4 regions of the Staphylococcus dromedarii genome follow, and region 3 is predicted to be linked to each of the others. Evidence: predicted binding sites of a transcription regulator. Region 3 holds the regulator's gene; each other region holds the start of a gene.
What was found. Region 3 encodes Rex, which represses fermentation and respiration genes when NADH is low (regulators of the CRP and FNR family bind a similar motif). Its sites were predicted from a motif close to TTGTGAAATATTTCACAA; they were not measured.
Positions count from the first base shown of each region.

Region 1: a site for Rex is predicted at 1,054-1,071, ahead of qoxA (cytochrome aa3 quinol oxidase subunit II). Genes of this name have one in related genera too.
Region 2: a site for Rex is predicted at 1,886-1,903, ahead of MUA88_RS09415 (formate/nitrite transporter family protein). Genes of this name have one in related genera too.
Region 4: a site for Rex is predicted at 1,827-1,844, ahead of MUA88_RS06915 (L-lactate dehydrogenase). Genes of this name have one in related genera too.

Region 1 is NZ_CP094718.1:684,572-687,781, forward strand. Features, by position in the region: gene MUA88_RS03360 (globin domain-containing protein) at 1-266, opposite strand, end outside; gene MUA88_RS03365 (immunoglobulin-like domain-containing protein) at 470-799, shown strand; gene qoxA (cytochrome aa3 quinol oxidase subunit II) at 1,239-2,342, shown strand; gene qoxB (cytochrome aa3 quinol oxidase subunit I) at 2,345-3,210, shown strand, end outside.
Region 2 is NZ_CP094718.1:1,873,346-1,876,555, reverse strand. Features, by position in the region: gene MUA88_RS09435 (HAD family hydrolase) at 1-183, shown strand, start outside; gene MUA88_RS09430 (hypothetical protein) at 180-359, shown strand; gene MUA88_RS09425 (hypothetical protein) at 410-586, opposite strand; gene MUA88_RS09420 (hypothetical protein) at 588-920, opposite strand; gene MUA88_RS09415 (formate/nitrite transporter family protein) at 975-1,829, opposite strand; gene MUA88_RS09410 (amino acid permease) at 2,307-3,210, shown strand, end outside.
Region 3 is NZ_CP094718.1:1,631,542-1,634,751, forward strand. Features, by position in the region: partial or broken gene MUA88_RS08110 (YeeE/YedE family protein) at 1-804, opposite strand, end outside; gene MUA88_RS08115 (redox-sensing transcriptional repressor Rex) at 1,241-1,891, opposite strand; gene abc-f (ribosomal protection-like ABC-F family protein) at 2,049-3,210, shown strand, end outside.
Region 4 is NZ_CP094718.1:1,419,956-1,423,165, reverse strand. Features, by position in the region: gene MUA88_RS06930 (proline dehydrogenase family protein) at 1-26, opposite strand, end outside; gene MUA88_RS06925 (alpha/beta fold hydrolase) at 289-1,113, shown strand; gene MUA88_RS06920 (hypothetical protein) at 1,559-1,711, shown strand; gene MUA88_RS06915 (L-lactate dehydrogenase) at 1,894-2,844, shown strand; gene MUA88_RS06910 (transcriptional regulator, SarA/Rot family) at 3,116-3,210, shown strand, end outside.

The DNA of each region.
Region 1 (3,210 bases), 950 kb from region 3:
TCTAATGCACAGTGTTTGTATCCAACTTCTTTAACAATTGGAACAATCGGTGTGAAGTCATCAATGTTTACTGCAGCAGCAAGCACTGATTGAGCTAAGGCTGTTGATTGAAAACCTTTTTTCTGGTTTGTTTGGTTAAACATATTGCGTAGTTCAGGGTGTTGATTGAACATTCTATTGTAGAATCGTGATGTGATTTCTGTTCCTTTTTCTTTTAATACGGGAACTGTTTCTAAAATAATCCCTTTTTCTTCTTGTGTTAACACTAGAATCACTCCTTAAAGGTATTTACTATATATTATTCACTTGTTTATGCTCAGCGTAAACAAAAACGCATTGCATTTGCAAGCGAGATAATAAGCGTTTACAAAATTTTAAAACTTATAAGTCTATAGTAGGATTCCATCTTATCTGAAAAAATGTATAATAGACAATGTCAGTACATACAGAATGGAGGACCACACAGAATATGAATAAATTACTTCAATCATTATCAGCAATTGGTGTTTCAGCAACACTCGTTACACCAAATCTTAGTGTGGAAGCAACATCCAACACAGTACCATCTATAAAGGGAACAGAAGATACTATTATTGAAGTGGGTAAGACATATAACCCATTGGCTGGTGTTACTGCGTACGACAAAGAAGATGGTGACTTAACCGATAAAATAAAGGTAAATGGTCATTTTGATACGTCTAAAAAAGGGACATATCAACTTGAATACCAAGTCACAGATTCTGATGGTGCCATTGAAACATCGTCACGTGTGATCAAAGTTGTCGATGCACCACAATAAGTTAGGTTAAAGGCTGATAATCGCTAGTCTGAAAAGGCTTACATTATTCAGTCTTTCTTTAACTATAACATTAAGCTGCCTGACTAGTAACTATTTTACAAATCCCATCGTGTACAAGATATAAGTAAATTCCCTACATCTATCTATTAAATACCCTCTTTTTATTGATAAACATTTTCAATTAGCACCTTTTAGAAAGCGTTTCCAATCCTTATCCCACTTTGAATTGACTACATTTTATGTTCTAAATCACATTTTTAGGTGTTTCACAAAATGTACACATATTTTTCGAAAAACTCTCATCCCACGCTACGCCTAGACTGACAAGGTCTTTAGTATTTTTTATTTGCTAAAATAACAAAAAGCCTCTTGTAAATATTGCATATTATTTTAAAATTGGATGTAAGCCCTACAATAGTACAATTAGGAGGTTAAAAAAGTGTCAAAATTAAAGTCTTTGCTTCTAACGTTTGGAACACTGTTACTATTAACAGGCTGTTCTAATATGGAAGTCTTAAACCCAAAAGGGCCACAAGCAAGTGAATTGAGATTCTTGATTATCTACTCAATTATCTTCATGGTTGGCATTGTTGCGGTTGTATGTATCCTTTTTGCTGTTTTCACATGGAAGTATCGTTATGAGAAAACAACAGAATCAGGAAAAGTACACCACAACGCATTACTTGAAACAGTATGGTTTATCATTCCTGTATTCATTTTAGTTGCATTAATGATTCCTACTGTTAAATCACTTTACGATTTTGAGGAGCCACCAAAATCTGAAGACGACCCAATCGTTGTCTACGCAGTGAGCGGTGGTTACAAATGGTTCTTCGCATATCCTGAGGAAAAAATTGAAACAGTGAACCATTTAACAATTCCTACTAATCGTCCAATTACGTTCAAGCTTCAAGCGATGGACACAATGACAAGTTTCTGGATTCCACAACTTCACGGTCAAAAATATGCGATGACTGGAATGACAATGGAATGGACGATGCAAGCAGATGAGGAAGGTACTTACCGTGGACGTAACTCTAACTTCAATGGTGAAGGTTTCTCACGCCATACTTTCCAAGTTAACGCAGTAAGTCAAGAAAAATACGATGAATGGGTGAAAAAAGCGCAATCAGAGAAAGTCATCGATCAAGATACTTTCGACAAACAACTTTTACCTATCACGGAAAATGAACAGTTAACATTCAGCGGTACGCATATGGCATTCGTAGACCCGGCTGCAGATCCGGAATACATTTTCCATGCATACAAACGCTTCAACTTTGTTCAGAAGGACTTAAACTTCACACATGATCAAACAACAGGTGTTTTAAGCGAACCGAACAAACCAGCACGTAAAGTGACGGTTACGAATGAAAACTACCCACGCCATGGTATGAAACCTGCCATCCTTAAGAACGATGAAAAGTATGACAATGAGTTCAAGAAGGATGAAGAACATACAATTGATGAAATGGAATCAATTCAAAAAGGTGCCAAAGATGCAGAGGCACACAAAAATCATAAAAGTGGAGGTGGACATTAATGATGAACTTTCCATGGGATGAGCTTCTCGTACGTGGTAACTGGATGATTACCATGGCTCAAATTAGTGCACCATTCTTAGTAATTGGTGTCATTGCCGCAATTACGTACTTTAAGCTTTGGGGATATTTATACAAGGAATGGTTCATGTCAGTCGACCACAAGAAGATTGGTTTAATGTACCTAATCTGTGCCGTGTTAATGTTTGTTCGTGGTGGTATTGATGCGATCCTACTACGTATCCAATTAACAATTCCGGACAACCCATTCTTAGACTCAAATCACTATAACGAAATCTTTTCAACGCACGGTGTAATCATGATCATCTTCATGGCGATGCCACTTGTAATTGGTTTAATGAACATCATTGTTCCATTACAAATCGGTGCACGTGACGTTGCATTCCCAGTACTTAACAATATTAGTTTCTGGTTATTTGTAGCAGGTATGTTATTATTCAACCTTTCATTTATTGTTGGTGGATCTCCTGCTGCAGGTTGGACAAACTATGCGCCATTAGCTGGTGAGTTTAGTCCAGGACCTGGTGTGAACTATTACCTAGTCGCAATCCAAATTTCAGGTATTGGTACACTTATTACAGGTATCAACTTCTTTGTAACAATTATGAGATTAAAATCTCCAAGTATGAAATTTATGCAAATGCCAATGTTTGTTGTGACAACATTTATCACAATGTTAATCATCTTATTAGCATTCCCACCACTTACAGTAGCACTTGCATTAATGACTACTGATAGAATTTTCGATACAGCGTTCTTTACAGTAGCTAATGGTGGTATGCCAATGCTTTGGGCAAACTTCTTCTGGGTATGGGGGCACCCTGAGGTATACATTCTTGTTCTTCCAGC
Region 2 (3,210 bases), 240 kb from region 3:
TATTGTTTGGCAATTGAGGATTCAGTCAGAGGGGCAACTGCTGCAATTCGTGCCGGCTTGGATGTTATCGTAAATACCAATCAAATGACAGAAACAGGCGATTTTAGTGAACTGCCACTGACAGATAAAGATACAGACTTAACAACACTTATTGAACGTTATTTTGAAGGGAAAAGACTATGAATTTTGAACAACTCATGTTTTTTATTGTCATACCGTTATGTTTTATTGCTGGTAACTTAGTGATTGCACCGAGAAGACAACGCCATATTCCAATGCGTATACATGTATTGTCATGTGTCGTTGGCTTAGTTATTTATGCGATTGGCATGATTATTTTATATCAATTCTTCTTATAAAAATAACCGGTCCTAACAAGTTTGAATTTCTTGTTAGGACCAGTTTTGTATTATGTCAAAAAGAATAGTGCTGCTACAATTAAGATGACAAGCATGGCATCAATGCCCACCATTAATTTGACGCGTGGGTTGACGTTGCCTGCTTTGTTTGACTTATATAGCACATAGGCATTTGGAATGAAGCTAATGATTAATAGGATAATCAGAATAATAGCAAGTGTTGACATCTTATCGCACTCCTTTGATACGGCCATACAGGTAGCCTACGATTAAAGCAATGGCAATACCGACTAACGTACAAATAATCGGCTGTTCTAACTTTGTACCAATTAATGCACCGAGTGCGACGCCAATCACTAATGGCACACCGTATTGGATACGACGCTCTTCAGAATCAAGTAAAGTGAATGTGAGCATATAGAGTACGCCGAATATTATTGCGACAAGTAAAGATTTAATAATAATCATACTGAGTGGTGCGGTATGAGACATGAAATTGACAACAAAAAAGATGATGCCAAGAAAGAGTGAAATAACCAGTGCTTTATGTGTATGTTTCATGATGGCCTCCATCTATTAAATAATTATAGCCAGTATAACATACATGTTTAAAAGCTACTTATTAAGTCGTTGTATCTTATTAGCCTTTTTAATTGTCTCAAATTGGCCGTGATCATTAAGATAAGCATAAAATAAGCCAATGATAAGCCCACCGCCAATATAGTTCCCGACAAACGCTGCTACAATATTTTTCAACATGCCTATCACATGTACAGCAGAGAAATCATAAAATAATTGACCGACAAATAGCGTGGCATTATATACAACGTGTTCAAAGCCCATAAAAGCAAAAATTGTGACACCAAACATCATGACAAACATTTTGGCATAAACATCATCAATTTGCATGGCAATGACAAGTGCAATATTGATAAAGAAGTTCGCAAAGATAGCGCGAACAAGGATATTTTGAAAGTTATATACTTCTGTTTTGGTGTGTATCATTTGATTCAACATCGCAACCATATCTGCCGACATCACATCACTACAGCGTAATATAGCGAAGAAGATAAACGCCCCGGCAATATTACCGAAAAAGCAAAGCATAAATATTTTTAATACACGCATTGGCTGTATTAAATGATAATAAAGTCCTACCGTAAAATACATAAAATTACTGGTAAGCAGTTCGGAGTTTGTGAATAAGATCAGAACAAGTGCAAAGCTAAATGTAATTGAACCAATCATATTGACAACACCTAAAGGAACGTCAGGTGCAAATGTTGTTTTAACCATGAGTACAAATACGGAGATAATGCTAATAATAAAACCCGCCATCATCGCACGCATTAAGTAGCGCTTCATATAGAAGCTGTGTAGTACATCTTTCTTTTGAATGGTTTCGATAATATTTGAAACCCACTTACGACCATAAAATATCGTATCCCATTTAATATTCGTATCATTCATACGACAAATTTCCTTTCCATTTGTAATAAAGACTAGTATAACTTGTTGAAATCATTATGTGAATATGTTCACATAATATTTTATGGCGATAAAATGACATTTATATTTTATGTGCAGATGAATAATAATAATGATTATATGATATTGAAATGATGTTGAAAATTTTCACGATGTAGAAAAATTATATATTAATAGAATTTATATCGAGATAAAAACACTTTTCAAAAACCTTTGAAAACGCTGTCATATCAACGTTTTGAAAATTAGTAGACTAATAGAAAATTCCAAAACTATATAGAAATATCTTATAAATAAGCTGAAAATATTATTATAGAAGTGACAACAAAAAATTTTGAGTATGAGGAAAAAATGACAATTTCAAAATACGCTTTATACATTAATAAAATATAGTATAATAACGATGAAAAGTTTACATACTTTTAAAAATCAGGGGTTTCAAGGAGAGGGTAGATTGTCATGGAAGATAATCAATTACACAGAGGGTTAAGCTCTCGTCAAATTCAAATGATTGCGCTTGGGGGCACAATCGGTGTTGGTTTGTTTATGGGAGCATCAAGCACAATTGCTTGGACCGGACCATCCGTTATCTTTGCATACTTATTAGCAGGGCTATTTTTATTCTTAGTCATGCGTGCAATGGGTGAGATGGTTTACTTATATCCTACTACAGGATCATTTGCGAACTATGCGACAGATTATTTACATCCAGTTGCAGGCTACATTACAGCTTGGGCAAACATCTTTCAATGGATCGTTGTAGGGATGTCAGAAGTGATTGCCGTTGGTGCATATATGCAGTTCTGGTGGCCAGAATTACCAACATGGATTCCAGGTATTATCGTAATCGTAACTTTAGCAGCGGCGAATATGATTTCTGTTAAAGCATTTGGTGAATTTGAATTCTGGTTCGCTATGATCAAGATTGTAACAATTATCTTGATGATTATTGCAGGATTTGGACTTATTTTCTTTGGTATTGGTAATGGCGGAGAGCCAATTGGACTTGGTAACTTAACTGAGCATGGTGGCTTTTTACCAAACGGCTGGTTAGGCTTTTTCTTTGCATTATCAATTGTTATCGGTTCATATCAGGGTGTTGAACTGATTGGTATTACAGCAGGTGAAACAAAAGATCCACAAAAGAATATTAAAAAGGCTGTCAACGGGGTTATTTGGCGTATTTTAATCTTCTATATTGGTGCGATCTTTGTTATTGTGACTGTATATCCATGGAATGACTTGCAAGATCTTGGTTCACCATTTGTTGCGACATTTGCAAAAGTGGGTATTACAATTGCAGCAGGTTTAATCAACTTTGTTGTTATTACAGCAGCAATGTCTGGATGTAACTCAGGTATCT
Region 3 (3,210 bases):
TCGCTGCAATATATGAACCAACTAAAATACCAAGTACAAGGAAAACGCCCCAGTCTAATACTGATACATTCCCTGTTGTTAAAAATTGAACGATGTGTGCAGATGGTGTTGTAATACCAAGTCCACCATCACGACCTGTTGAACCACTCATTGGCCAAGCAATCATCGCGATAAGACCTATTGCAATCGCCGCAACAAATGGATGATAACGACGTTCAAATAATAAATGACGTACACCAGTATAACGTTGTTTTAATTTTGGTACAGCAATTGTAGGTTTTGGTTTACGCAATGTTTTAACCACTACAAATACTGTGATTGCAACAAGAAGTACTAACCATACCCAATAAGGGATACCTGTAGAAGTAGACATATCTGCATTTGCTACTGTTGTACTTTGTAAACTGTCATTCAACGGTGCTAAAACACCAAATTTGGTAATCGCTGCAAATAAGGCATAGAAACCTAATGCGATCCAGCTACCGATTAGACCTTCACCAGCACGATAATAAGTACCCGTTGCACAACCACCAGCTAAAATAATACCAATCCCAAAGATAAATGACCCAACGATTGTTCCTACAATTGGGAATGATCCATTATCAATTGTAATCAAACCTGCTGATTGTAATGCAAAAATGCCGACTGCTTGAATTGATATTGCAATGAGTAAGGCATAAAACATTTTATTATTTTTTGTACATACATGTCACGGAATCCACCTGTTAAGCAAAAACGTGTACGCTGCATCACAAACCCTAATAATGATCCAACTATTAAACCACTAATAATAGTCCAAAGCATTCCGTCAACCTCCTATTTCCGATTAATAATATAAGAATTGTAAAGAATATAATATGAAAATGCAAGAGATTGTGTAAAATTGTACATTTTTCTATTACATATCGATGGAAATAACAAAAGGCATGATCAATCTGTACAATTTCAGTGTTCAAGAAGTAGAATTCTCAACAGAACTGGGAACATAAAGTTTTCGTCGTGTCCCTGTAAAAGTAATTAGATATGTAGTAGATGTAGACACATATCAATCAACTACTACACCATTTAGGAATTCTTTTTATTTCCTGCTCTGATTTTACTGGAATTCTAACCACTCCTTTCATAATCTCATCCTTAAAAAAGCATAAAAAAAACCTCAAAATTCAAGTTTCTGAATTTTGATGGCTATTTTCTTACATATTCAATGATCTATGTTGAATGCATTATGCCTTAGAATGCATTATGCCTTAATTGTTGAATTGTAATTTTTCATAAAGAATAATAACGATTGAAGCTCTACGCCTAAGTCAATTTGATGTACTTGAACACTCTTTGGTACTTGTACACGTTTTGGTGTAAAGTTAAGAATCCCTTTGATACCAGCTTCGACAAGTTGGTCTGTGACTGCTTGTGCAGCTGATTCTGGTGTGGCGATAATTACGACTTCAAGCTTTTCTTTCTTAATAATATCTGTCATGTCTGACATTGGTTTAACAACGACGTTACCAACCGTTTCACCGATTACTTCTGGACGTATATCAAATGCTTCTGTAATTGTCATATCATCATGGATGGAAAAGTTATAAGTGATCAATGCATGTCCGAGGTTACCGACACCTACAATGCCAATGTGGATCTCTTCTGCATCACTTAATTCTGATTTGAAGAAGTCTAGAAGGTTGTCAATGTTATAGCCATATCCCTTTTTGCCGAGTTCACCAAAATACGAAAAGTCACGTCTAATCGTAGCTGAATCAATATTCAATCCTTCACTGATTGCTTTTGAATTCACACGATTTTCACCTTTAGCTTTTAACGTGTTTACAAAACGATAATATAAAGGTAAGCGTTTCAAGGTTGCTCTTGGAATTTTCACCGTTTCTTTAGCCATTACACAGTCCTCCAAAAATATTTCTAAAAACACATGTGATACATTTCACAGTATAACAGTATTATTATAACTGACTTTGTCTCAGAAAGAAACATTTACATTTTGATAGGCAAATAATTTATTGTACAATATATGTTAATGAAAGGAGCATCCTCACATGATATTAATGCAACTCAGTCAAATTTCGAAGTCCTTTGATGGTGAGACCATTTTTGACGATGTAAACTTTGAAGTCAAAACAGGTGAACGCATTGGCATTGTCGGCCGTAATGGTGCTGGTAAGTCAACATTAATGAAAATCATTGCTGGTGTGGAATCATATGAAAGTGGCCACATTTCAAAAATTAAAAACTTAAAAATGGGTTATCTCACTCAACAAATGACACTCAATACACAAAACACAGTGTTTGATGAGATGTTACAACCATTTGAGCATCTCAAACAATTGGGTGAGAAGATGCAAGTAGAGACAGATTGGCTTGCACAACACGCGGATCGCTATGATACGGATGCTTATCAAGAACATATGAATCGTTACGAAACCATTTCGAATGAATTTGAAAAACTAGGCGGCTATGACTATGAGCGTAAAATAAAAACGGTGCTGAACGGCCTGCATTTTACAGAATCAGATTATAATCGCCCTGTTAATGACTTTAGTGGTGGGCAAAAAACACGTCTGTCACTGGCACAAATGTTGTTACGTGAGCCTGATTTATTGTTACTTGATGAGCCGACAAACCATCTGGATATGGAGACGACTGCATGGTTGGAAGACTATTTAAAGTTTTTCAAAGGTGCTATTGTGATCATTTCGCATGACCGTTACTTCTTAGATAAAATCGTGACACAAATTTATGATGTTTCTTTAGGTGAAGTAAAACATTATGTTGGAAATTATGCAAAGTTTATTGCCCAGCGTGACCAATACTACCAAAAGCGATTAGCAGAATATGAACGTCAACAAGATGAGATTAAACGTTTAGAAACATTTGTTAAGAAAAATATCACACGTGCTTCTACAAGTGGCATGGCAAAAAGCCGACGTAAGGTTCTAGAAAAAATGACACGTATTGAAAAACCAATGCTAGACGCAAGAAGTGCTGATATCCGATTTGATTTTGATCGTAATACAGGTAACGATGTCATGCACATCCGTCAACTTGAAGTCGGTTACGGATCACCGATTACGCGCCCTATTAACATCGAAGTGTCAAAAGGCGATCATATCGCTGTCATTGGGCCAAATGGTATCGGGAAGTCCACGCTAATCAAAACATTAGCTGGCCGCTTAGATGCCATTTCAGGAGAAGTGATTC
Region 4 (3,210 bases), 210 kb from region 3:
ATGAAAAAATCTTTGAATAAGCTCATTTCTATTCCTCCCATTACTTTGTTTTGCTAATTAATAATAGTGTATCACGAACAATAATGTGATGAAAACGTTTTTATAATGAATTTTTACAACAAAATAGTTCAAGCGCAAATATGGCGGGTAATTAATTTTTTTATAAAGTGATTTGCGAAATTAAATAATCGTATTTTTTGTAGGTAAGATTTGGTTTTATTAGCATTTCTATGATTGTACAAGCTATAATGAAATGTAAAGTGTTAAGTAAGAAAGGTTAGATATGATATGTGGAAATGGGAAACAGTTAGTGAAGTAAAAGGTGTCGTTGTGATTGTTCACAATATTTTAGAACATACAGGACGATATGCATATGTGATTACACACTTAAGAAGAAACGGTTATCACGTGATTATGGGTGACTTACCAGGTCAAGGTCAAACATCACGAATGAATAAAGGACAAGTTGAAAGTTTTGAATTATATCATGAATCAGTTTTAGAGTGGCTGAAAATTGCTGAAGGCTACAATCTTCCTATATTTATGATTGGCGTAGGTTTGGGTGGTTTAATATCTATGAATTTACTTGAAAAAGTAGAATTAGATATTGAAGGGCTTGTATTAATTTCTCCACTTTTAGCATTTCAAAATAATGCACGCACACGTAAAAATATTTTAGCTTCAAATGTTGGTGACGTATCGAAGTCAGCGAAATTTGATTTAGGGTTTGATGTAACGGATTTAACATCAAATAAAGAAGTACAAGAAGAAACATTAAATGATGCCTTGATGCTGAAAAAAGTGAGTTATCATTGGTACCAAGAAGTCATTAAAAATATGAAAGAAACAACAGATCATATTAAAGAAATGAAAACTGTCCCACTTTGCTTGATGTACGGAACTGAGGATCGTGTGACTGATATTCATGTGACACGTCAAATCGTATCTGTGTGCGATCATGAAGAATTATACTTTAAGGCATGGCAAGGTCTTGCGCATGAAGTCCATAATGAACCAGAACGTGAAGCGGTGATGCGCTATATTTTGAGCTTTTTAAACAATCGTGTGTTTACTGCAGGATTTGTAGTAGAAGATGAAAATACATTGACATAAGTTTTAATAATAAAGAAATAGTGCTAACGCTAGATAGTTTTATAAAACGATAGGTAAATGCTAATGTTAAATCGATTTTTTCAGGAGTTTTAAGTTATAAATTAATTACTGGAACTATTGGTACTGATGGAATTATAATTCGAATTTGAGGTGAAACAATATTTAAAAAAAACTTTGAGTTTAGTCTTAAACTCTCAATTAATATTTATTACACTCAATGTTATAATATCTTTAGTATACTACTTATTTGAATATATAATAGGCGCTGAGATTACTTGGTTATCTATTATACTTAATATTTTACTTTTTATCATCTTGAAAAGTTTAATTTTATATAGAAATAGTAGAGTTGTATTTACTTTTTCTATATTATATTCAATATTAGTGAGTATGATTTACTTTTTATTGAATATAATTATAAATATAAAATAGAGGAGGAATAACTTTGACATTTGGAAACTATCAAATAGACTCATTTTGGTTGGTAATGATATTAGGTTTTTTAATTGGATCAATTTTCCTACCTATTTTATTACCAGTTGTAATTGGGTTATTAATATTTGGTTTAGAAAAAAAAGAGTTGAACTTTAATATTTAACGTTTTTCTTGTAAATATCTACTAATTTCAACAATTAAGTGACACTACTATTTTAAAATTATTTATGAATATTTGATTCTGCTTGAACTTCAAGTTGAAGCGTGATAAATTATATATGTGAAATGCTTCACATATATTTCGAGATTAATAATTTTAAAATAGATAGATTGGAGAGAATCTTCATGGCGAAAAAAGGTAATAAAGTAGTATTAGTAGGGAACGGTGCAGTAGGTGCAAGCTATGCATTCACAATGGTGAGTCAAGGTGTAGCAGACGAATTAGTAATTATTGATATTAACGAAGACAAAGTACTTGGTGATGTACTTGACTTAAGTCACGGGGCACCTTATGCAATGTCTCCTGTAAAAGTTAAAGCGGGCCAATACTCTGACTGTGGCGATGCAGATTTAATTGTCATCTGTGCTGGTGCACCACAAAAAGTTGGTGAAACACGTTTAGACTTAGTTGAAAAGAACGCTAAAATTTATAAAGGTATCATCACACCAATTATGGAAAGTGGATTTGACGGTATCTTCTTAATTGCTGCAAATCCAGTAGACGTTTTAACTTACGTTACTTTAAAATACTCAGGTTTACCAAAACACAAAGTCATTGGTTCAGGTACAATCTTAGATACAGCACGTTTCAAACACTTATTAAGTGAAGTATTCGATGTTGCACCATCAAGTGTACACGCAAATATTATTGGTGAGCATGGTGACTCAGAAGTACCAGTATGGTCAAGTGCAACAATCGCAGGTCAACCACTATATGATTTATTAAAAAATGATCCAGAAAAAGAACATCTTATTGAAGATATCTATGTAAATACACGTGACGCAGCTTACGATATCATTAAAGCAAAAGGTGCTACTTACTATGGTGTAGCAATGGGCTTAATGCATATTTCTAAAGCAATTTTACGTAACCAAAATGTAGTATTAACTGTTTCTAGTTACTTAGAAGGTGAGTACGGTGTAGAAGGTGTTTATACTGGTGTGCCAACTGTTGTTAATGGAGAAGGTGCAGTTCGTATTATCGAAACACCATTAAATGAAGAAGAACAAGCTAAATTTGAAAAATCTTCTAAGATTCTTAAAGATATGCAAGATTCAATTAGCCACTTATTCTAATAGTGACACGATTGAAAGGCACACTCCTATATTGGGTGTGTCTTTTTTTATTTAAATGAGTGTTTTTTGAAATATATTATAATGATGATTGACTGTGAATGTAAGTGTAAAAACAACTTAAAATATACAAAAGAACTCTAGGTGTATTTTTGATGTTACATCATACAATTTAAAAATAAATTTTAAATTGAACTATGTTATTTTGTTTTGATGAAAATTTGACGGGTATATAATTAGTGATGAATATGTATTGTAGATGGGAGAATTATTGATGGAAGACAGTAAAGTAGAACAAAAAAGTGGGATTAAAGCTCTATTTTCATTGCAATCCGAAATTGAATCAGTTTTTGTTACTATCGCAGAAAA